DNA from 3 places in the Rossellomorea sp. KS-H15a genome. Region 1 is predicted to be linked to each of the others. Evidence: riboswitches for the same ligand, from Rfam matches in the RefSeq annotation. Region 1 holds a riboswitch; each other region holds the start of a gene.
The links. A riboswitch is a leader RNA that binds a small molecule or an ion and turns the genes downstream of it on or off. The one in region 1 is predicted to bind S-adenosylmethionine.
Positions count from the first base shown of each region.

Region 2: linked by a shared signal. The riboswitch ahead of M1J35_RS22160 (homoserine dehydrogenase) and the one ahead of M1J35_RS22850 (YezD family protein) in region 1 are both predicted to bind S-adenosylmethionine.
Region 3: linked by a shared signal. The riboswitch ahead of M1J35_RS13730 (Fur-regulated basic protein FbpA) and the one ahead of M1J35_RS22850 (YezD family protein) in region 1 are both predicted to bind S-adenosylmethionine.

Region 1 is NZ_CP096886.1:2,862,322-2,870,470, reverse strand. Features, by position in the region: gene M1J35_RS14595 (phosphotransferase family protein) at 1-240, shown strand, start outside; gene M1J35_RS14590 (enoyl-CoA hydratase/isomerase family protein) at 254-1,027, shown strand; gene M1J35_RS14585 (quinone oxidoreductase family protein) at 1,039-2,013, shown strand; gene M1J35_RS14580 (acyl-CoA dehydrogenase family protein) at 2,040-3,215, shown strand; gene fabG (3-oxoacyl-ACP reductase FabG) at 3,237-3,995, shown strand; gene M1J35_RS14570 (MaoC family dehydratase N-terminal domain-containing protein) at 4,020-4,469, shown strand; gene M1J35_RS14565 (MaoC/PaaZ C-terminal domain-containing protein) at 4,466-4,870, shown strand; SAM riboswitch class I at 5,036-5,141, shown strand; gene M1J35_RS22850 (YezD family protein) at 5,219-5,374, shown strand; gene M1J35_RS14555 (phosphoadenylyl-sulfate reductase) at 5,478-6,176, shown strand; gene M1J35_RS14550 (sulfate permease) at 6,234-7,256, shown strand; gene sat (sulfate adenylyltransferase) at 7,300-8,149, shown strand, end outside.
Region 2 is NZ_CP096886.1:4,299,664-4,307,812, reverse strand. Features, by position in the region: gene M1J35_RS22775 (S8 family serine peptidase) at 1-431, shown strand, start outside; partial or broken gene M1J35_RS22185 (spore cortex-lytic enzyme) at 566-658, shown strand; gene M1J35_RS22180 (protease inhibitor I9 family protein) at 792-1,289, shown strand; gene M1J35_RS22175 (helix-turn-helix domain-containing protein) at 1,687-2,898, shown strand; gene M1J35_RS22170 (hypothetical protein) at 2,927-3,187, shown strand; gene M1J35_RS22165 (DUF2254 domain-containing protein) at 3,234-4,574, opposite strand; SAM riboswitch class I at 4,876-4,986, shown strand; gene M1J35_RS22160 (homoserine dehydrogenase) at 5,119-6,366, shown strand; gene M1J35_RS22155 (aspartate kinase) at 6,415-7,611, shown strand; gene M1J35_RS22150 (L,D-transpeptidase family protein) at 7,650-8,144, opposite strand.
Region 3 is NZ_CP096886.1:2,709,551-2,717,699, reverse strand. Features, by position in the region: gene M1J35_RS13745 (STAS domain-containing protein) at 1-268, shown strand, start outside; gene M1J35_RS13740 (aminoglycoside adenylyltransferase domain-containing protein) at 311-1,153, opposite strand; gene M1J35_RS13735 (protoporphyrinogen oxidase) at 1,325-2,713, opposite strand; SAM riboswitch class I at 2,919-3,026, shown strand; gene M1J35_RS13730 (Fur-regulated basic protein FbpA) at 3,134-3,349, shown strand; gene spoIIP (stage II sporulation protein P) at 3,424-4,590, opposite strand; gene M1J35_RS13720 (flavin monoamine oxidase family protein) at 4,763-6,238, opposite strand; gene M1J35_RS13715 (hypothetical protein) at 6,443-6,679, shown strand; gene M1J35_RS13710 (AAA family ATPase) at 6,774-7,535, shown strand; gene M1J35_RS13705 (DUF3892 domain-containing protein) at 7,593-7,907, opposite strand; gene M1J35_RS13700 (N-acetylmuramoyl-L-alanine amidase) at 8,054-8,149, opposite strand, start outside.

The sequences.
Region 1 (8,149 bases):
TTTTACAGCAGAAGAGAGTTTATTGAAAAATATGCAGAAAAAAGCGGCAGGGACGTAAATCACATTCATTTCTATTTGTCTTTTGCCTACTTTAAGCTGGCGGTTATTGTGCAGCAAATTTATTACCGTTTTAAGATGGGTCAGACAAGTGATGCCCGTTTTTCCGGGTTCGATCGGTTTGCCGAGTCTTTAATTACCCTGGGTAATCAGGCAGCATTTGATTCCAGGGAACAAATATAAGGGGATGAATAGGATGCAATCATTATTAGTCGAAATGAATGACCGGGTGTTGAATGTTACCTTGAATCGACCAGACAGCTTAAACTCATTTGATGAGAATATGCTTACCGGATTGATAGAAGCGGTAGAAGAGGCTGGGCGGAATCAGGAGATCCGGGCAATCGTAATCCGCGGTGCCGGAAGGTCATTCTCTGCTGGTGGCGACGTAAAAACGATGGGAAGTGCCACATCAGCCCAAGTCTATGAACATATCGGAATACTGAATTCATGTATCAAAGCCATCAAAACAATAGAAAAGCCGGTCATTGCCTCCGTCCATGGTTTCGCCGCAGGTGCCGGATTTAATTTAGCATTGGCATGTGATCTAATCATTGCATCGGAAACAAGTCAATTTGCACTGAGCTTTTCCAAAGTAGGGCTCATTTCGGATGGAGGGGGTTCTTATTTTCTCCCACGGTTGATCGGCCCTCATCTTGCAAAGGAGTTCTTTTTTTCCGGAGAACCTGTTTCTGCCAGGAGAATGTATGAATTAGGGGTGATTAACAGGCTGGTGTCCGCTGATCGTCTGGAAGAAAAAACATATGAGCTGGCTTCTACACTCGCTTCGGGTCCAAGCAAAGCCTACGGCATGATGAAAAAAATGATTGATCGTTCATTCACCACTACCCTGGATGAAATACTGGAGCAGGAAAGAATCACTCAAACCCTGATGATTTCAACGGAAGATCATGTAGAAGGAGTTTCAGCGTTTAAAGAAAAAAGGACCCCCTCTTTTTCGGGGAATTAGGAGGAGTATAGATGAAAGCGATCCAATTTAGGGAGTTCGGTGGTCCTGATGTGTTGAAGAATGTGGACATTGATATGCCTTCACCTCGTGGGAGGGAGGTATTGATCAAAGTGCATGCCTCTGCTGTCAATTATGCGGATACGGCCAGGAGAGAAGGTCAATATGTGGTAAAGACCCCCCTTCCTTACATTCCCGGTGCGGAAGTCTCAGGCATCGTAACCGAAGTCGGAGAAGATGTGACCAGGATCAAAAAAGGAGACCGGGTCGTAGCGATGATGGATTCAGGCGGGTATGCAGAATATGCCATGACAGATGAACGATCCATCATCCCCCTTCCATATGGCTTGGATTTTAAAGAAGCGGCTGCAATACCTGTACAGGGACTGAGTGCGTATCATATTTTGAAAACACTTGGGAGACTCGAGCAGGGTGAGACGGTCCTCATTCATGCGGCTGCAGGTGGTGTAGGGCTCTTAGCCGTTCAACTCGCAAAGCGATTCGGTGCAGGTAAAGTGATCGCCACTGCAAGCACCGAGGAGAAGCTTCGCTTAGCAGAAGATATGGGAGCAGATGTACTGGTCAATTATACAGAGGAAGAATGGGAGAAAAAAGTTCTGGATGCTACAAGTGGAAAGGGTGTGCATCTTGCGCTGGAGATGGCAGGTGGTGACGTCTTTTACAAAACATTAAAATGCCTTGCCCACTTCGGGAGAATGATCATCTACGGTGTAGCAAGCGGGGAGCAAAGCAGATTCTATCCCTCTTCCTTAATGGCAAAAAATCAATCGGTCACCGGTTTTTTCCTTCCTCCTCTGATGAGGGACACTGAGTTGACCCAAAAAACCCTTCATGAAATCTTTCATTACGTGGCGAACGGAGATTTAAAGGTCACAGTGGGGCACGTGTTCCCATTGGAAGAAGCGGCAAAGGTCCACTCCCTCATGCAGGGAAGACAGACAGTGGGAAAAGTGATCCTGAAGCCATAATTTTATCTTATTAGGGGGGAATAAAAATGAACTTACGCTTGTCAGATGAACAAAAGATGATCCAAAAGACCATCCGGAAATTTGTAGAGAAAGAATTGATTCCTTTAGAAAATGAAGTGTTGCGAAATGAAAGGGAGGGAAAGCCCAGCCTCTCTCCGGAAAAAAAGAAAGAGCTGCAAATGAAGGCCAAGGATGCAGGTTTCTGGGGAATCAACACTCCCGAGGAATACGGAGGGGCTGATCTCGGTCAAATGATGATGGCCATCGTCTATATGGAAATTTCCAAGACCTTTGTTCCGTTCTCCTTTGGAGGATATGCGGATAACATTCTGTACTACGCCAACGATGAGCAGAAGAAAAACTATTTGATACCGACAATCAATGGAGAAAAGAAATCATGTTTTGCCATGACCGAACCCGGAGCGGGATCTGATACCCGTAATATCCGGACCACAGCCGTGAAAGACGGAAACGAATGGATATTAAATGGTGAGAAAACGTTCATTACCGGTGGAAACGAAGCAGATTTCGTCATGGTCATGGCCGTGACGGATAAAGAAAAACATCGTCGGACAGGTCGGGAAGGAGTCACTTGTTTCATCGCCGATCGAAGCATGGGCTGGAAATCCGAATATATCCATACAATGGGGGAATGGGGCCCGGCAAGTCTTTTCTTTGATGATGTAAGGGTTCCTGAAGAGAATATCCTTGGTGAAATCGATGGCGGCTACAATCTGGGATTGGAGTGGATCGGATTTGCCCGCTGGATTGTTGGGGCCCAGGCGGTGGGAGCAGCAGAAAGACTTCTTCAAATGGCCATCGACTATTCGAAAGAAAGAGAAACATTTGGAAAACCTATCGCGGACCGGCAGGCGATTCAGTGGCAGATTGCGGATTCAGCCGTGGAAATTGAAGCGGCCCGCTGGCTCGTGCTAAATGCAGCATTCACACTCGATCAAGGGGAAGACAATCGTCACGTTGCGTCGATGGCCAAGCTATATGGATCCAATATGGGGAATCGGGTCGTAGATCGCGTCCTCCAGATCCATGGTGGTATGGGCTATACAAGAGAGCTGCCGATCGAACGATGGTACCGGGAGGCAAGGTTATGGCGCATTTATGATGGAACCGATGAAATTCAAAAACTGATCATTTCAAGGAACTTATTAAAAGGTCATGTGAAACTTGGGCAATTTGTATAAACAGAAATGGAGGCAGACGAAATGGGAGAGCGATTCAGAGGAAAAGTGGCTTTAGTTACAGGTGGAAGCAGAGGGATCGGCAGGGCAATTGCCGGATTACTGGCTGAAGAAGGGGCCAAGGTGGCCATCATCGACGTCAATGAGGATGCGTTGAATGAAGCGAGTGAGGTATTTAAACAATATGAATTGTATACAAAAGTGGCAAATGTCGTAGAATCCCGGGAAGTTGAAAATGCTATGAAGGAAGTATATGAATCTTTTGGTTCCCTGGACATTGTGGTGAATAATGCAGGGGTCATCAGGGATAATCTGTTATTCAAAATGACCGAAAACGATTGGGAGACGGTCATGGATGTGCATTTAAAGGGTTCATTCAATGTAGTGAAGGCAGCCCAACAATACATGGTCAAACAAAAGTACGGACGCATCATCAATATTTCATCCACCTCAGCATTGGGAAATCGCGGGCAGGCAAACTACGCAACGGCTAAAGCAGGTCTTCAAGGCTTGACGAAAACCCTTGCCATAGAACTTGGTCCATTCGGAATCACCACGAATGCTGTAGCACCGGGCTTTATTGAAACCGATATGACGAAAGAAACTGCGAAACGGATCGGGATCACTTTCGATCAATTAGTGGAAGCAAGTCTCCAGGGAATCCCTGTTGGAAGAAGCGGGACTCCTGAAGATATTGCAAATGCCGTCGCTTTTTTTGCAGATGAAAAATCTTCATTCGTCAATGGTCAGGTTCTCTACGTTGCTGGAGGGCCGAAAGCCTGAATAAAGAAGAAAGAGGTGAAGAATATGTTTGAATCCTATATCGGAAAGAGGTCTACTTCCACCCGAAATGCAGTGGAAAGAGGAGCGGTTCGGAAATTTGCAGACGCCATTGGCGATCCCCATCCCTTTTATGTGGATGAAGATGCCGGGAAGTCCTCCTCTTATGGGGGGAACATTGCCCCTCCCACCTTTCCGAGAGTATTCGACTATGGTTCGATCGAAGGCTTTCATTTACCGAATGATGGGTTGATTCACGGTGAACAATCCTTTCATTATGAAAGACCTTTGAAGGTAGGGGAAACGATTCAATGTTATACGGAAATAAAAAACTATTATGAACGGGAAGGTACCGGGGGGAAACTGGGATTCCTTGTCATCGAAGATGTCGGGGAAGATTCTCGTGGGGAAAGAATCTTCACTTCCCAGGCGATTGTCATTATTACAGAAGAAGTCAGAAAGAGGTTGAGTAAATGACAATACTACAATCATTCGGAATAGGAGATACACTCCCCCCGGTTGAACTCGCTCCGGTCACGAGGATGGACCTGATCAAATACGCAGGAGCTTCCGGAGACTACAATCCGATACACACCATCGATGATGAAGCCTTGAAGCTGGGTCTTCCAGGAATCATCGCTCATGGAATGTGGACGATGGGCAATGTGTCCAAACTTTTCAGCCCACACTATGAGGAAGGGTTTATCCAGGATTACTCGGTACGATTTAAAGGGATGGTCATGTTACATGATGTGGTGACATTACGGGCAGAATTGACGGACAAACAGGAAAACCTCCTTCATTTTAAGGTTTTAGCCACAAAACAAGCCGGGAAGAACGTAATTGAGGGTAACGTCGCGTTTAGGGTCCTTGAATAGTTGCGCAATGCTTTATGAAAAATTGTCGTAGAACCACCCCCAATCGAATAAACATGTATGGAATGATGTTTGAATAAAATAAGACAAAAGACATAAATCCGATCGAAAAACTCGGGTTGACTTCTGCTGTAATTGTGATATTATTTAGAATATTAAAATGAATAACTCTTATCCAGAGTGGTGGAGGGATCTGGCCCTGCGAAGCCCAGCAACCTACGTATTGTAAGGTGCTAATTCCAGCAAAATGTGAAGTCATTTTGGAAGATAAGGTAACCTTACCTGAACAACTTTCCAAAATGGGAAGTTGTTTTTTTCTGATCTGGATAAGAAGAAAATTGGGGGTATCATGTGAAAAAAGAGAAGAACCAGCATGTACAGTTTGACTTGGTAGCAGAGAAAATCCAGTCCATGCTTGAAACCATGAGCTTTGGTTCAATCACGATTATCGTACAGGATGGAAAAGTCATTCAATTAGAGAAAAATGAGAAAGTCCGAATAAAATAAGCTGACTAGACAAACTAGAGGCGCGTAGCAAAAATATAGGGACTCCTTATATTTTGTTACCGCCTCTTTTTCTTTGGATAAGCGTCAGGGAATGGGGTGTACTATGTTAACGTATCAGACTTGGAAACAGGCATCCATGGAATTTGAAGTGGATCCTGTCTATAAAGGAGCGCTTAACGTCCTGAAATGGACATATGATCATTATGGTGACGAGGTTGTATATGCGTGCAGTTTCGGGATAGAAGGCATTGTGCTTATCGATCTCATATCCAAGGTGAAACCGCAGGCAACCATTGTATTCCTTGATACAGGGGTTCATTTCAAGGAAACGTATGAAATCATCGAGAAAGTGAAGAAGGCGTATCCCGAGTTGACCATCCATATGAAAAAGCCTCAGTTGACCCTCAAGGAGCAGGCAGAGGCATATGGGGATAAGTTATGGGAAACCAAACCAAACCAATGCTGTCAAATTCGGAAGCTTGACCCGTTAAAAGAAACATTATCCAAGGGGCACGCATGGATTTCAGGATTAAGGAGGGAACAATCCCCAACAAGACAACATGTTGAATTCATCAATAAAGATGACAAATTTCAATCCGTTAAAATCTGTCCGCTGATTCACTGGACGTGGAAGGAGATCTGGCGTTATACCCATAAGCATAATCTTTCTTATAACCCCCTTCACGATCAAGGGTATCCGAGCATTGGCTGCTTCCATTGCACCACACCGGCTATTGATGTCAATGATCTTCGCTCCGGAAGATGGAAAGGAAAAGGAAAGACAGAATGCGGTCTCCATTAGATAGGGTGACGGGATTTGCTTGAAATCTCGGCCCTTCTGATCAGCTTGTTCTTCGCCATGAACATTGGTGCCAGCGGAGCGGCAGCGTCAATGGGAGTGGCATATGGTGCAGGCGCAATAAAGAACATCCGGACAGCGCTATGGATATGCGCGGCAGGTGTCCTGAGTGGAGCGGTTCTGGGTGGTGGAGAGGTTGTAAAGACAATCAGTTCTGGGATCATCCCACAGAATCTATTGTCGATAAAGGTCGTTCTCATTATTTTGTTATCCGCAACGATTTCATTGTTTCTTGCGAATGTGATCGGCATTCCGCTATCTACGAGTGAAGTAACGGTTGGCGCGGTTGTAGGAGTCGGGGTAGCTTATCAGGTTCTGTATGTAAAATCACTTATTACGATCATGTCTTTCTGGGTGATCGTCCCTGTCATCGCCTTTTTCGTAACATGGCTTGCAGGATTGGGTTTAGTTCAGCTTGAAAAGCGGGGGTATCATTTTGATAAACAGTGGCTTGCTTATCTGTTGATCATCGCTGGATTCTTTGAAGCTTTCTCAGCAGGCATGAATAATGTTGCCAATGCCGTTGGTCCTTTGGTGGGGGCAGAGCTGATATCACCTTCACGTGGAATCTTGATTGGTGGTGCATTTGTTGCACTGGGAGCTGTTTTACTGGGAAAGAAAGTAGTCGAAACAAACGGCAAGAAAATTACGCAATATTCTAAAGCTGAAGGAATTGTCATTTCCTCAACAGGAGCCTTCCTCGTCATCTTGAGCTCTCTGTATGGATTGCCGATCCCTCTGACTCAGGTTACGTCCTCTTCCATTATTGGTTTGGGTGTATCTAAAAACGGCAAGCACATGCTGCAAAAGAAAATCGTCAAAAAAATCGTCAAAATCTGGGTGGTCTCCCCCTTGATTTCACTCAGTATTTCATACTTTTTGGTCAAATTGTTGATCGATAGTGATCTGTACTCAATTGTTGTACCGATAAGCGTCATTATTGCCACAGTAGGTGCGTTGTCCCTGATGAGGGTCATTCATGAGGAAAGACGGTCTGTCCACGAAGATGGAGGAGGCATTTGATTTTAATCCCGATTAAACAAATATGTTAAGGAGGATATTTTACATGAGTTTACAGCCACACGGAGGAGTACTGGTCCAATCTTATTTACCTGAAAAATCCTATAAGGACATCGTACACGAATTGCCATTGGACGACATCGCATTGAGTGACCTGGAACTGATTGCAATCGGTGCTTACAGTCCCTTAGAAGGATTCTTGTCCAATCGGGATTATCAGACCGTGGTGGAATCATTACGGCTTGAGAGCGGATGTGTATGGAGCATTCCCATCACTTTGCCCATCGATAAGGAGCAGGCTGGTTTTGTACAGATAGGGAAAAGGAGCAGACTGGTCTATAAAGGAGTAACATACGGGGTTATCGACGTAGAGGATATCTACGAACCTGACAAATATAAAGAAGCCCTTCTTGTCTATGGAACGACGGACGGGGAACATCCCGGAGTAAAGAAGCTATTCGAGCGCGGTGATGTGTATGTCGGAGGTAAGATTACACTAGTGAAAAGGCTCTCCAAGCCTTTCAGGGAGTATACCTTCGATCCAGTTGAAACACGTAAAAGGTTCAATGATAAGGGATGGAGAACGATTGTTGGTTTCCAGACAAGAAACCCTGTTCACAGGGCGCATGAATACATTCAGAAAACGGCTTTGGAAACGGTGGATGCCTTATTTTTAAATCCGCTGGTGGGTGAAACGAAAGCGGATGATATTTCTGCTGAAATCCGGATGAAGAGCTATGACGTTCTCCTGAGGAACTATTACCCGAAAGACCGTGTATTTCTCGGCGTCTTTCCTGCTGCTATGAGATATGCAGGGCCTAGAGAAGCCATTTTTCATGCGTTAGTGAGAAAAAATTATGGATGTACTCACTTCATTGTCGGGAGGGATCATGCAG
Region 2 (8,149 bases), 1.4 Mb from region 1:
CTGTCACCATACCGAAAAATGGTGTGATTAATTTCGAACAACTACCGGCGTCGGTTCATAAGTACACAGTCGTGACAGATGTGCCAGGTCACTACACAACGTATACACCACTTGAAGCGGGGCGCACGGAAAATGGTGTGAATATTGGTGAATATGTCACGTATTATATGGCCGTATCTAAGCCTGGAGACATCAATAAAGACAATGTGATTGATATTCACGATGCTCTATTGCTTCAAGATCATTGGAAAACGGACTATCGAAACACGGATATTAACTTCGACGGCACGACAGATGAGAAAGACTTTACACTCCTTGAGAAATACTACTTGTCTGAAAATGATTTTGTACTAGATACTCCAGATCCTCAAGCAGAAGCGAATGGTGAAACAATCGACACGATCAAAAAAGAATTGGGAATTAATTCCTAATCAAAAGAAAGGGCAGTCCAACTGGGCTGCCTTTCTTTGCATCAGAGCGGAATATGAGTTAGTACATAATTTAGCTCTTTTGAGAAGAAAATATATGTATCTTTCTATGGAGGTTCTTATGTCAAAACTCAAATCTTTCTTATTTCAATCCCGATACGGCAACTAGCAACTGGATTTGGAGTCGTCCACAAATCAAGCAAATTAGGAAACATATTTTCTGTAAGTAGGTACGAGGAATTGAAATGTAACCCTAAGCAGAGTAAGGCTGACACCCTATCCATACTATTGAAAAGACAATCGTCAGGAAAAATTCCTTATAGGTTGTCTTTTTTACTATTTAAAAAAGGAGATTGAATGACGATGAAGAAGTGGTACTGTAAAGCCCTTTTAGCACTGTCATTGATAGCCCTGGGAGGCTGTTTGAATAAAGGGGACAATGGTAAACAAGGAGATGAAGAGGCGGTGAAGGAGACAATGAATTCGTTGATCAAGGTGGATCCGGAACTTGACCTGTCAAGTGGGGAGGGTGTATCCATCATTATAGAATTCAAGACCAAACCTGCAAAAATAGCTGTTTTGGAAGCAGAAGCACAAGGAGTGGAGCTGACTCTGGAATCAGCCAAAGAAAAAGTTGAACATAGTCATCGGGAGTTTGAAAAAGAGCTGCATGCCTTTTTAGAAGAGAACGAAGTGGATTATCGGATCACTCATCGTTATAAGACAGCTTTTAATGGGGTGTCGATGGAATTGCCGGCGAAAGAAATTAACCGATTAATGGGATCGTCTATTATTTCCAGGATTTATCGTAACAAGGATATTCAGCTCGACCCACCGATTCAGCCTTCAAATCAATTGTAAAGAGGAAAGCCACATAGGCGTCGTTTTTTTATTTATAAAAGGCGATAGGAATCAAAACACTTTTTCAACATAACAACCATGACAATCTCATGTTGGGAAAAAAGAATAGGTTAAAAGACCTGGGTATTTATTCAGTGAACGGTCGTTTTGTTGACAAAAGATTCGGTATGAAAGAATGCAAGGCGGAAATTTTTTTGTGTGGACCGGAAATGCGAGAATGAATGTAGGTATAAAGTCACTGCCTGCTGGTTCTTATGCCTGTAGAAAACCCCAATTTCATCCCGATTATTTATTAGTATAATATTAGTAGAACGTATATCGCTATAAAAAAAGATAAAGCGATAGGCCAGTTATTGAGACGGAAGCTTTTCTACTAATTCACCACGGGGGGTAAATAATGAATATTGGGGCATTTATTAAATACTATCGGATCTATAAAGGTATGACTCAGAAGCAAGTGGGGGAAGGGATTTGTACTCCAGGCCATATTAGTAAAATTGAAAGTGGGCATTTACAAATTACGAAAGATAAAATCGATCTGTTCAATCAACGATTACATATCAATATTGAGAAAGAGTTAAAAACATATAAAAAATTACAATTAGATTTAGAATTGTGGCATGATGTCATGATCAAGCAGGTAAAGGGGAAGGTCGAGTTATTGAAGGAGACCATTGAACAAAATCCGTTAATCCAGATCGAAACCTTGAACGGTACATATAAGATATTGAAAGCAAGATACTTTATGATGAAGGGTATGCTTAAGGATGCTGGATTCTATTTAAGTCAGTTCTCTAATAAGCGTCTATCCTTTCATATGTCCGATTATGACTTTCAGCTGTACTATCATATAAAGGGGATGTACGAGCTTGAGAAAGGGAATCCCCAATCTGCGATTATGTTTTTGGGGAGAATAGACCGGGATATCTACTCCAATCCTGAATCATACTTTCATCTGTCCATTGGCTATCATGAATTAGGGCAGTATGACAGGTCTTTGCGATATAGTCAGCAGGCCTTGAATTATTTCAAAGAAACATTTAATTTTACAAGATGTATTGATGCCGCTACGATTCAGTTGATTGCGGAAAGCAAAAATGGTGAGGAAGTTCTCGAGTCAATAGTAGAGAAATATGATGAGTTGATTCAGCATTGTGATAATCTGCATGATCACGGAAGAAAAGCCATTCTTTATCTGAATTTAGGTGGGTTGTATCGGGACTTGATGCAGGATAGAAAAGCACGGGATGCCTATCAGGTCGCTTATGGATTATTGAAACATGAGTCACCCACAGAAGACTATGTCAGAATTCTTTTTGGCTATATTGAGAGTTCCATGGATGTAGAGGGGCCGGTACTTGAAAAATGGGAAACGTTAATAGAGGAAGGACTCCGTTATGCAACCGCCAATAAAGATTCCTGCAAAGAGTGTCTATTTACGATGCTTGGTATCAGGGTTCATGAAGGGGAAGAAGCATATTATCAATATATGGAGAATGTCATCATCCCATTGTTGAAGGAAGAAGGGCAATACTCCGAGTGTAATTACTATATTCAAAAGCTCTACAATGGGAAAATGGTTAAAGAAAAAGAATGCGTTAACAGCTAATCACAATACCCTGTAAAGGAGAGATAGGATGGAAAACCCGGATCGATTAATTTCGTCATTCGATGAGGTGGCCTTAAGTGATTATAAAATGCCGATCATCTGTATCTATCAGAGTCCGAAAGATTATCAAGGCATGTTTGTAGCAAGACTATTCGATGTGAACCAGCCGACCCATAACATTTTGATGAGACCAACTTTAGAAGCGGTCAGAAGTGAAATCCCTGAAAGATTCTCCGTTGTACCGAAAGCTCAAGGGGAAGATGACAGCATTGTCGAAACGTGGATATGACTCTCGTAAAGAAGCTTCATTTCTCTCTGAGAGAAATGAAGCTTCTTTACGTATTTTTGTTTGCGTTCGGATAGAATTTATCTTCGATTTCTTTATATTCCCTGAAGTGGCCGGTGAGGCGTGCAAGCTTATGAACCTCTTGAAGAAGAAAGGTTTTATCTAATTCGTAAATGACCTCCCTTTCGATATGATCGATGGTGTTGCAGGCGAATTCCCAAAGATCTTTGTGCTTCGAAGGCTGGATGGATTCGGCTAAAAGTGCCAGTGCACGTACGATTTCGGTTATGATTAAGTGATTGTTTTTCGCATAGTGTCGAATATAACCAAATCCACGATAGAGATAATAATCAAATGGTTCCGATTGGAGGATGACCCGTATCCTTTCATCTTGGTCGATTAAATAGGGTGTGAAGGATAATTGATCCTCCACCGTCAGCATCAGATCGGCCATCTGGTCGATCGTGTTCGAAGCCGTTTTGGGATCGTCATTCCCCAGGGATTTAATCGCCACCTCTGCGAGTTTGTGGATCCCCATCTGCAGGTCTTGGATTTCTGTCTCTTTATGACCCATTTCAATGAATTGCAGGTATGAATCAGTGAAGATATTGTCTGTCTTCGGCCCCCATAAGCTCAGAACTTCATTCCCGGCAAGTACATAATCGCCCACTTTATAATGAAGCTGTAGGACAAAATTCTCTTTCTGTGCGAGTTGAATCATTCCCTGGAAATCTACTAATTGAATATAGCCGGAGTGTTTAGCCTTCACATGAAGAATGTTATTTTTCTCTTCCTCCATGATGTCCCCATCTTCAGTGGTGCGATGTGCTTCTAAATCTTTCTTCAGTGTCTGGTGGATCATCACTTCAGAAACTTGTTTCATATTGTACGTGATATTATGGACCTGCATCCAGGTAGACGCATGGTTGATGAAGAAGATGAAGGTGATGGCTGATAGAAAGGCAAGGCAGATCGTCATCATGGGTGCAGCGACAAACATCTCCTTCTTTGAACTGCCGATAAACAAAAAGAGAAGGAGGACATAAACAAAACTGCCATTAAATATACCGAGGGCGTGCTGCGTCTGCCTGTCCGATATGAAATCCAAGAGCATCCTTGGCGAAAATTGTCCACTGAACGTCGTCAACACGACTAAGAGGGAGTTAAGCGTGAAGGCACTGAGCGTCAAAACGCCACCAATGAGGGTGCTCACAAGGATTCGGGTGACAGAGGCATCCATGCTTAATAGATCAAACGTATACTGTGAGATTTCCAATGAGAGATCCAAGTATAGGGTAATGGCTACCAGCAGTACGGCAAGACATATGTACAAGAAAGGCATATACCATATGGTCAGCCGGATTTCATGCATGCGTTGACGTTTGGACATGAGCAAATATTTTCTGATGGAAAGGGGGAGCATTTTTTTAAACATGTTTGAAACGGTTCCTTTCTAGTAAATGGATATGGATTAGTTTTCCCTGCCAGTGTAGGTTAAAACCTGAATTTCAAAAATAGATTCATAGAGGGTGGATGTTTCAAAGGAAATCACAGTAAACCCATGTGAAATTAGGTGTCTGACAAATTAGAAAGAATTTTTTAAAAATACCGAAAATGGTATTGACGGAGGAATGAATCACCTATATAATCCAATTCATACTCAAATATCAAGTGAAAACGTAACGTTATATCTCTTATCAAGAGCGGCGGAGGGATAGGCCCGATGAAGCCCGGCAACCTGCAGGATCAGTCTGTAAAGGTGCCAATTCCTACAGATTCCATGTGAATCTGGAAGATAAGGGGAGGAGCATACACACTAAGCCCTCTTCTTACAAGAAGAGGGCTTTTCTTTATACCCTCATTCTTTCCACCATGCCCGGTGGATCTTCAGAAAGAAGCAATGCGATACAAACGACAAAAAGGAGGCTAAAAAGATGTCAGCGATAAATGTGGCGATACTGGGCTTTGGAACTGTCGGTCAAGGGGTTTGTGAAGCCATTGATACTCACCAGGACAGGTTGAAGGAAACACTCGGGAAAGAGGTGAAGGTGAGGGCGATTCTCATCAAGGACCCGGTTAAACAAAGGGAAATTGATCCGTCCATTAAGGTTACGACAGAATTCAAGGACATTCTCGACATACCGGATCTTCATGTGATTTTTGAAGCGATTGTAGGAGAAGAACCGGGATACACGTATTTATCGAAAGCGGTGGAGAAGGGAATTCACATCGTCACGGCCAATAAAGTCATGTTTGCTAAATTCGGCCCCAGCCTTATGGAGAAAGCAAAACGTCACACTGTATCCGTTGGTTTCGAAGCGACAACAGCCGGAGGGATCCCGGTCATCGGCACGATCCGCCAGCTCCTGAAGGTAAATGAAATCAAAAGCATCCAAGGCATATTGAATGGGACTTCCAACTTCATTTTGTCCCAAATGAGAAAAAAGGGTCTTTCCTTTGAGACCGCTCTAAAGCAGTCCCAGGAAAAGGGGTACGCAGAGGCGGATCCGACGAGCGACATCGAAGGATATGATGCCTTTTATAAATTGCTGATTTTGAGTCAGACCGCTTTTGGCAGACAGCCGGATTGGAAGGATATCAGACGCAGGGGGATCACACACTTGACGGCAGAATGGCTGCAGGCAGCCGAGTCCTTCCGATTGCGCTTTAAACACGTAGGTTCATTGGAACGTGACGGATTCAATCGGATCAAAGGTGAAGTAGAGCCGGTCCTCGTCCACGACACCCATCCTTTCTACGGGGTGGAGGATGTGGAAAATGCGATTTCATTAAAAGGGAGTCTCGTAGGAAGAATCACACTACTTGGGCCAGGCGCCGGTAAATGTCCGACAGGAAGTGCCATGGTGGAGGACTTTCTTTCACTGATTCAAGGGAAATACACGGCATCTCCTGAAAGTGCAGTACACAATGGAGAGGTTCTGGAAGATAGCACAGGCCAATGGGTCTTACGTGTTCCTGCAAATGAAGACTATCAAAGGTGGATTCCGTTGTTCACACTGAAAGACCGCATTCAGCTTGGCGATTTCCTGTATGTCTTTGTAGAAGGCAGGAAAGAGGACATAGAATCAGTTCTTACATCACAGGAACAGATCCAGGCAGTGTCCATCCTGGACGAAATCCCACTTGAAAATGCAGTGAAAGAAGGGATTGCGGTTTCCTGACGATTTTATTAAAAAAGCAACAGATCTGATAGAAAGTAGGGGGATCACTTGAGTATCGTCGTTCAGAAATTTGGTGGAACCTCTGTAGGTTCTGCGGATCGAATTAAACGGGTAGCAGGTTATGCGTTGAAGGAAAAGGAGAAAGGGCATGACGTGGTGGTGGTTGTATCGGCCATGGATAAAACGACGGACGCCCTTGTAAAGCTTGCGGGAGAATTGTCTGATGTTCCCCGGAAAAGGGAAATGGATATGCTCCTTTCAACAGGGGAACAGGTCACGATTTCCCTTCTGACAATGGCCCTCCAGCATAAAGGGGCGGAGGCAGTATCCCTGACCGGCAGGCAGGCTGGGATCCGGACAGACGCGGTGTTCGGCAATGCCAAGATCACTTCCATAGAAACAGGGAGAATCAAAGGGGAATTATCAGCCGGACGGATTGTGGTGGTCGCTGGTTTCCAAGGAGTTACAGAGGATGGTGAGCTCACTACGCTTGGAAGGGGTGGTTCAGATACAACCGCAGCTGCCCTTGCTTCCGCACTGAAAGCGGATCGATGTGACATTTACACGGATGTGGACGGGGTGTATACCTCAGATCCGAGAGTGGTCCCACGGGCTGCTAAAATCGACGGTTTATCGTATAATGACATGCTCCGTTTTGCCACGATGGGAGCCAATGTCCTGCACCCTAGAGCGATTAAGCACGCAAAGGAACATCTTGTCCCTTTAATCGTCCGTTCGAGTTTAAAGGAGGGGCGGGGTTCCGTTATCAGTGCTAAAGCTCAAAAGAATGGAAGCATAGTCGGCGTTGCGCTCCAGAAAGGTATTTCAGTCCTTACCATCCATGGGTGTGATGGAGGGGAATCCTTGATTCTGTATGACCTTGATTCTCACCATATCGAAACAGAGAGGATCAAGCATAGAGAAGACCTTGCACTGATCATAAAAGATGAGGATGTCCATGCAGTGAAGAAAATCGTCAGCGGCTATAGCGGGGCATATTCTCATTTTGAAATAGCGGAAGATCTATCGAAAGTATGTGTGATAGGGAGTATCCAATCTTCCGGTGAAGTAAAAGAAAAGGTCACCAATGTTTTTCATGATTATCATATCGGGAAAGTATCGGTTTGGGAATCATCGGTTGGCCTAAGTGCCCTTGTCGATCGCGGTGACGTTGAAAAAGCAGCAAGGATTCTCCACATGCACTTTGGTCTGGATTATATTGAATCCAAAAGGGCGATATTATAAAGGGAAAAGTGTATAGTCCTGTCTATACACTTTTTTCTTTATGGATTGATGGACACAGGCGTCCCGACAGGAACAATCTTAGAGAGCTCTTCCACGTCTTTGTTATACATCCTTATACACCCCTTGGAGACTGCATTCCCGATGGAAGCAGGGTTGTTTGTACCATGGATTCCATAGCTTTCCTTCGATAAACTCATCCACATCGTCCCAAATGGCCCCCCTGGATTCGGTGCTTTATTGATGATGATGAAATCCCCGATGGGTGTTTCGAACAGGACTCTTCCTACAGCGATGGGATACTGTTTTATCTCAACCCCATCTTTGAATAGACGGAGGGTGCGATTGTTAACAGAGACTTCTATTCTATAAGGATTGCCGGTAGTATCGGGGATACCGGGAATGGTGATCGTTTGTCCTGGATAAATTTGATCCGGATTGATGCCCGGATTGGCAGTCAGGATGGCAGAAAGCGGAGTCCTGTAGTCCCTTGATATTTGTCCCAGTGTTTCTCCTGTTTTCACCGTATGAATCAACAGGG
Region 3 (8,149 bases), 150 kb from region 1:
GCCGCGTTACAAAGCTGAATTCCTGATCATCGATTTGACCAGTCTCAGCAGGGTGGATGATTATACGTTATCTTTCATTCAGAAATTCGTAAGTGCAGCCTCCCTATTGGGAACTAAGTGTTTACTTGTGGGGATTTCTTCTGAACTGAGTATTAAGGTCACACAGAGGGGCTATCGGATGAACCATATTCCCTGCTTTTCAATCCTGCAACAGGGAATCAAATACGCCCTGGATCAATTAGGGATGGAGATCATCAAGAAGGTGTAGAGTATAAATAGGCAGGATCATTTCCTGCCTATTACTTGTACCCTAGCGTTGAATAGGATGCTCCATTTTCTTCTCATTGCAATGGGCTATCACATATTTTAAAAACTTTATGGTCTGCTTTACCCGGATCTCATTTAAGGCTGAATCAAATCCTTTCAACCCTGAACGGATGTTCATCGCTTCCCTAATCAGGCTATGCCACTCTTCAGGAAGCTCCTGCAATCCATACCGGCCGGCATCTTGCTTGGAAATGATCGACGCTTCTTTCAATGTGTAATATTGACGAAGAACTCCAAGGACCGACCACTCTATTTCAGCATCAATCATAGTGGTGGGATAATGCTTTACCTCCTCTAGAGATTCTTCGAAGGATTGAAGTCTTCCAGACCAATACGTATTCATATTATGAAGGACATATTGGTACAGTTCCTCTCTGGATGGTCCTGAAAAAGATGATGAAATTTCAGGTCCTATAACTCTAATCCCGTTATGCTTCACTAAATACCATGTGATAGGGTTAAAATTGAAATATTCCCCAAATTTTAATTCACCATTGTTATAGTATGCGTACATTTCGGTATCCTCTTCACAGCTTGGACCCATCTTCCCGAAATCTTCTTTTAAAATATATACCCCGTCCATTTCCGGCTTTTGAAACGTCTGCTGTAGTGTTGTATGAATACGATTAAGAGCGTCGTAATCTTCTGTGGTTAGTCGACGGTTGGTGATGGTAATAAAATCAATGTCACTGGAATCACTCACAAATGCACCGAGGGCAACGGACCCGTGTAAATACAATCCTTCGAGTGTTTCAGGTAAATATGTATTCAATAGTCTCATATATTCCTCCAGCACGCTGTTTACGATTCTTGGTACGTTTGCCATGTCATGTTTTCCTCCAATGAATGATTTTGTGCAAGGCTCTAGCATCTATAATCCTCAATAACCAATTATTTCAAATAATGGAAGGGCATTCAATAGATATTTTCATTTTGGTGTTAACTATATTGATTTTTCAACATCAAAAGGAGCATGACCCCTCTGAGGTCAAGCTCCTTACATGATGTCTTCTATTATCGATTCTGCTATTTTCTTTCCGTTCTGAATACAGGCGCCTATCCCCACGCCGTAGTAGGAGGCTCCGGCCAGTTTCACTCTTGGCATTTCAGTTGTGATCACCTTCTCCAAAGCCTGCACGGCCTGATTATGCGAAAGATGATAATTCGGCATTAAATCTTTCCAATTGGTCACCTCCACTGAAATGGGATCCGCATTGATTCCGACGCTCTTCTTAATATCGTCCAGTGCCACTTTTGTCAGTTCGTCCTCTTCTAAATGCTTTAACTGCCCGTAATGAGCATTCGAGCTCTTATAAAAAAGTCTTACCAGAAGATTATGATTTCGGGATGTGTGTTTCCATTTACGGCTCGTCCATGTACATGCATCGCACTTCACTTCGCTGCCTTTAGAAACAATAAACCCTGTACCATCAGCCGGGAGCTCCTCGTCAGGAACATTAAAACCCAGATAGATGGAGATCAAGGAAGAGTTCCTTAGGGTATTAAAATCTTCATTTAATGTTGCACGATTTAAAATCTGTTGAGTCACATCATGAGGTGTCGCAAAAATGACAGCATCTGCTTGAATGCTTTCATGTCCTTTTAACGTGAGCTCATATTTGTCAGCACTCATTTGGAGATTTGTTGTCGCTGTTCCTTTTAGGATCGTCGCATCACCGCACTCTTCTTCCAGACGGTCGATAATGGTGGATAATCCATGCCTAAAGGAAATGAACTTTTTATTGGAAGATCCCTTGAATTTCTGCTTGTTTGCAGATAATCCTTGGATGATGCTCCCATACTCATTTTTATAATCCAGAAGATATGGTAGAGTCGAGGCCATGGTCAGCTTATACAAGTTCCCAGAATACACCCCTGATAATACAGGTGCGATCTGATTTTCCACTAGTTCTTTCCCGAGGAATGCTTCCAGAAATTCTCCGATGGAGCTTTCCTTCGTGAATACAGTATTTTTCGTCTCCAGGTCCAGAAGGGCCGCTTTCTTTCCGGCTTCAGAAATCAGAGTGCTTTCATTAAGTGCTTCTATGCTCATGGGAATACCGAAGATTGTATCTGGAGGTATTCTATGCAGTTCACCATTTGTGTATATGTAAGATGTTCCTGTTTCGTTATAGACCAGTTCGTTTTGAAGTTGAAGGTCATTGACCAATGGAAGTACTCCCTCATTACGGGCTACAATGGAATCTGCACCAGCTTCCATAATAAAGTCACCTTCCGTTATCGTCCTGATCTTACCACCGAGCTGTTGATCCCGTTCAATTAATACTAACTCAATATCCAGATTTTGTTCCCTGGATATCTTTTGCAGATTATAGAGAGCCGTTAAGCCTGTAATGCCCCCACCTACGATAACCACTTTCTTCATACCATTCACTCCATTAATTACGTGTATGTATACAGATTATCATGTTTTAGGCAGATTAGAAAAAGAAACTGTGTCTGAAAAAGGAATATGATATGTAATTAGAATAAGGACATCATTTTTTGATCCTGGTGCCACGCTTAATTCAAAGTTGACAACTAGGAATAGTTTGATATAACATATAATAGAATTCTGATAACCACATAGCCACTTATCCAGAGAGGTAGAGGGACTGGCCCGATGATACCTCAGCAACAGATTCTAATTTCTAGAACACTGTGCTAAATCCACAAGCGTCAAGCTTGAAAGATAAGTTGAAGTTTTTTCCGTTAAAGCCTTCTTCTTATCTTACTAGGAAGTAGGCTTTTTTACATGAAAAAGTCTCTTTCTCTGTTTATTCATATTATAAGAGGAGTGATCATAATGGGAGAAAATCTCCAGGAAGCAATTAATAAAAGAAGAAATGAGTTAATTAACAAATTGGTCGTCCATAACATTTTCAAAAAAGGAAATAAACAATTATTCGAGCTGACACTTAGAGAACTTGAGGATGAGTATCACTATATTCAGAAGGATTGCCATCCGCATAGTGATGTCGGCTCTATTCACTGGAAAAATTGCACGAAGTTAACCAGTTAGAAGCCTGGTTTATCTTTTCGGAAATGGCCAAACAATAAAATGACGCGGGCCTATGGCTCACGTCATTTCAATAGTTATTGAGCGTTTACCTCAACTGCATCCTTCTTATAATAAGCTGCAAAGATTTCCGCAAATGCTTCGGTGGAATTATATAATTCCACTAAGTTATTTTCCACTCCGCCAAACTCAAGGAGCATCGCCCTTTCTGTTAGATCCTGATTGTAGACCCCATTTCCTTCTGCTTTTGTTTTAACGAATACCCCCCTGCTGATTCCAGGGTACTTCTCTTCTAATTTAGCATTTAATTCTTTCGCGATTTTGAGATTCTTTTCAAAATTCTTATTTTCTTTCCCTACGATGAAAAATAGGCGTGCATAGTCCTTGCCATTGATCGTTTTGGTCGTAATATTTCGGGGTTGGGAGTCCCGGTGAATATCTATTAAATAGGTTAAATCGTCATCTTGTGCAAGGGCTTCTTGAACCAATCCCCTTGTCAGCTTATAGGATTCAAAATAGGTCCATGATTTGTTTTTCAATGCTTGGTTTACATCTGTCTTGTCTTGCACTGCCCCGATTCCTCGTGATTCGAGTTCCTGTTTCAATTTTGAACCAACCGCAATGACATTGACCTTTTCATTCGTACTGGCCGGATCTTTTGAATCGTTGTTTTTAATTAGAGGGCTAAAGGCTTCCCAGCTGTGGGAGTGATAAATGAACACAGACTTTTCTTCAATCTCCTGCACACCGTCACCTGAGTTATGATTGGCTTGATCGACTTGGTTCTGATCGATTTCCTGATCCTTCAGCTGGTCCTCCGTTGGAGCTGGCGACTCATTAGGTAAATTGGTAATGTCCGTCCCTTTACCGGCAACGGCTATATGCGTATGATAATTTTCTATTCCAGGGATTTCTCGTCCAAATAGACTCCTTGGGTCAAGCAGTGATACATTCGTAACGCTTTCCAACCAATCAAAGTCGGTATTCATGGCCTCTTTATTCTCGATGCGCAGACCTGTCATTTCCTGTGACAGAAGCATAAGGAATGTCTCTTTCGGTACAAGCTCTGATACCGAAGTATAGAAAAGGCTGTCCACCCTCAATTTAATGGCCGTCGACGAAATCAGCCATACCATGACATACATCATGATGATCCCTATCAATACTACCCGGATGACGGCTTTCATAGATACGAATACTAGCGGGACTAAGCTATTATTATTTCGAGACTTATACGACATCATCAGTACCCCTATATAAAGTATTTAATAGTTAACTTTATGCAGAGTGTCGATAGAGTAGAAGGTTTTTTCAGGATTCGGTCTGATTTCCTATAGGACAGGACACAAATGGAAAATCATTTTTCTAAAAACGACCTGAACGTAAACAAAACGCATGATGAGATGCGTCTTTGGTTTATCGCCCATTCACTTCATATGCAGCCCTTATACCGGATTCCACCGCACCTTCTATCCAACCATGAAAAGAAGAGGTGTGTTCCCCTGCAAAATGGATCCTGCCTTCGGGTGTACGGACATAATCCCCGATGTCAGCTGCCTGACCAGGTGTATATAGAGTGAAACATCCTGCCGAGAAAGGATTTCTGCTCCAATTATAAACAAAATAATTCAGTAGTTCTGTATAAACCCGATTTCCATAAACCCTGGAAAGATCCTTCAACACTTCTGAAATGATTGCTTCCTTCGATTTACTATTCCATAAGAGAGCGTTTTGACCCCAACTGTAGCTTGCCAGCATCACACCAGGTTTGTTGCTCCCTATGTCATGACTTGGCATATAAGTAAATCGGGTGGGAAGATCGGATACAATGTTTCCGTAATTCATTTCCTCCCAAAAACGACTTCTGAACTCGATACCGATTTTTACAGATGGAATATTGGTCACTTCACGGATCGCCTGCCATTTTTTGAAAGAAATCGATTTATATGGGACGACATCAATAAATTGAAAAACGGTAAAAGGAACAGTGACAATCACATAGTCAGCTTGATACTCCCTATACGTCCCATCCAAGGGGTTAATCGTTTGAACGACGACACCCGATTTAGACTGAATGATACGGGTCACTTTTTGATTCATGAAAATATTGGACTGTAGCTCACCCATTAATGAATACGGCAATCGGTCATTCCCACCTGTTATTTCATAAAACTTCGTCTCTTTTCTAAAGATAGGAAATATAATATCTTTTAATATATCAACAAATGAAAATTCAGGAAATCCTTCGATTCCGAGAATGACATTTATTTTCCTGATGGCATTCAACGATAAGGATTTTCCAAACGGGTTGTTGGACAGGAATTGCCCCACTGAATAATTCGAATACTTTTTTATTAAGTTCAATTGTTCACTGTGTTCACTGTTATTATACAAATCTATAAAAGGCTTGGTGGCTTCAAGAAAGACCTCAGAAGCGGTTTTTCCTCTTTCACTTTCGGGGAGAGGATATTGCAGAATATCCGGATCAGCTTCGTACTCTTTTCTCGTCACTAAAATGTTATTTACTAAAAACAAGTCTTTAGAAGAGGAATTTTGAAATGGTTGAAATGGCAGATTGAATTTACGTATATACTCAAATACCAATCGATGGTTATCGGGGATCCTCATGGCACCGGCATCCAAATAATTCCCGGAGGTAAATGGCTTCCGAACGGTATAAATCCTTCCCCCGATCCTTTGGTTTCCTTCAAGAATCACGACATTATGCCCGGCCTTATTTAAAGTCGAGGCTGCAACCAGTCCACTCATCCCGGCCCCTATGATGATAATCTTTTTGGATGTGGAGGGGTTTAATCCCTCTCGAATGATGGAAAGCATATCATCCGGATACTTCAATTCTAAAGGGGAACCCCTCATTAATCGATCGTCCATTCTTCACCTACCTCCCTTGCTCTTTCATCATATGAATTCATCTAGGGAGGTATACATTTGTTTCCTGTGACATAATGATCATTTCCAGTTGTTTTCAGAACGCATGTTTCTATTTATCCAATTCTATGTTATACTTGAAGTTCAATGGGTCTACGAGACTGTATTTAGTCAATCCCTCTAGCAAGTAGAAGGGAGACATGTTAAATGTCACTTGAAAATATCGTAACCATGCTCAAGACTCTTAAGGAATTCAAGGAAAGTGAGATTGTTCATACGATTTCTGACCATGAGCACTCACCTGTTATGACTGTTACTTACCATCTGGACAGGGAATGTTTTCGCATTATTTATGTGGATACAATGAAAGTGGAAGAATTTACTGATATCAGCCTATTGGCGTCGACTATAGAAAGTGTAGTACTGCTTGAACCTTCAAGATAACGTGAAACGAACTGCCTTTACTCCGGTAATGGCAGTTTTTTGTATATGTATCATGATCCTTTATGGTACTCTAAAGATAAAAAGGAGCTAGACCATGTCGTTTTATCACCAACCATACATACGGTCAGTGTCGCTCAAGAGAGAAGACCTCCCCTCATTACACTCTTATCCTTTTAATATTCCAAGTATACGTTACTTAAAGGATCTTTCCCTTCATCCAAATGTCACGTTCATCGTCGGAGAAAATGGAATGGGTAAATCCACGTTATTAGAAGCTATTGCCATGGCCATTGGATTTAACCCTGAGGGAGGGTCGCTTAATTTTACTTTTTCTACGTATGATTCCTACTCAAACCTGGATCAATACATGAAGGTGGTAAGGGGGATCGATCGTCCTCAAGACGGTTTTTTCCTAAGGGCGGAAAGCTTTTATAATGTAGCGACGAATATTGAAGAAATGGACCGGGACCGTTTAACAGCTCCAAAGGTAATCGACTCGTTTGGAGGGAAATCCCTGCATGAGCAATCTCACGGGGAAGCATTCTTTTCGACCTTCATGAACAGATTTCGAGGAAAAGGTCTTTATATCCTGGATGAGCCGGAAGCTGCGCTTTCTCCTTTGAGGCAACTATCCATGCTTTCCCGCATACATGAACTGGTCAATGATCATTCTCAATTTATTATCGCTACTCATTCTCCCATCTTAATGGCCTATCCTTCATCGAACCTCATTCAGCTAACGGATAATGGGTTAAGTGAAGCAAATCTTGAGGACACAAGTCACTATCAGATCATGAAGCAATTTTTTGAAGATCGGGAACGAATGCTGTTCCATTTATTAAAGGAGGAAGAATGAGAGGTCCGTCCCTCACAAACAAGCATACCCTATTATTGGGTATGCTTGTTTTTCGCCTTAAAATGAAGGAAGTTCACTGAGATTATTTTCTTTCAGCCCGTCCGGCTCACTTCGTATGACATCCCTGCCATAGCGATGAATCACATCGACATGGGCGAGCTTTCCGGCTTTTGCCTCTTCTAGAGCGGTTATATAATCCAGTTCCCGACCACTCTCGGTCTTGAAGGCGATAAGGTCATTGTCATTATTTCTTCTGACAGCAACAATTTGTTCTGCCCCTGTAGAAAGTTCATCAGCTATTTCCATTTTCGCCTGAACCTTACCTTGTTGCTTGTATTCTTCATAAATTTGTTCAAAATTCTTATTTTCCATTGTACTCACCTCCCGAACATACGTTTAGTATTTGCGTTCCATTCCATCCATATGTACGGACTGACTAATGTATTTGTAGAACATAGAGTGTGTATTTTATTATAAATAAAATGAAGAGTGCCGTTCATACAGCACTCTTTTTACGCCTAATTCAGTTTATCCAGTGCATTATTCAGCAATATTCTCTGATTTTCAATCGATTGAAGGGCATCTTCAATATTTCTTTTATATATAGAGAGAAT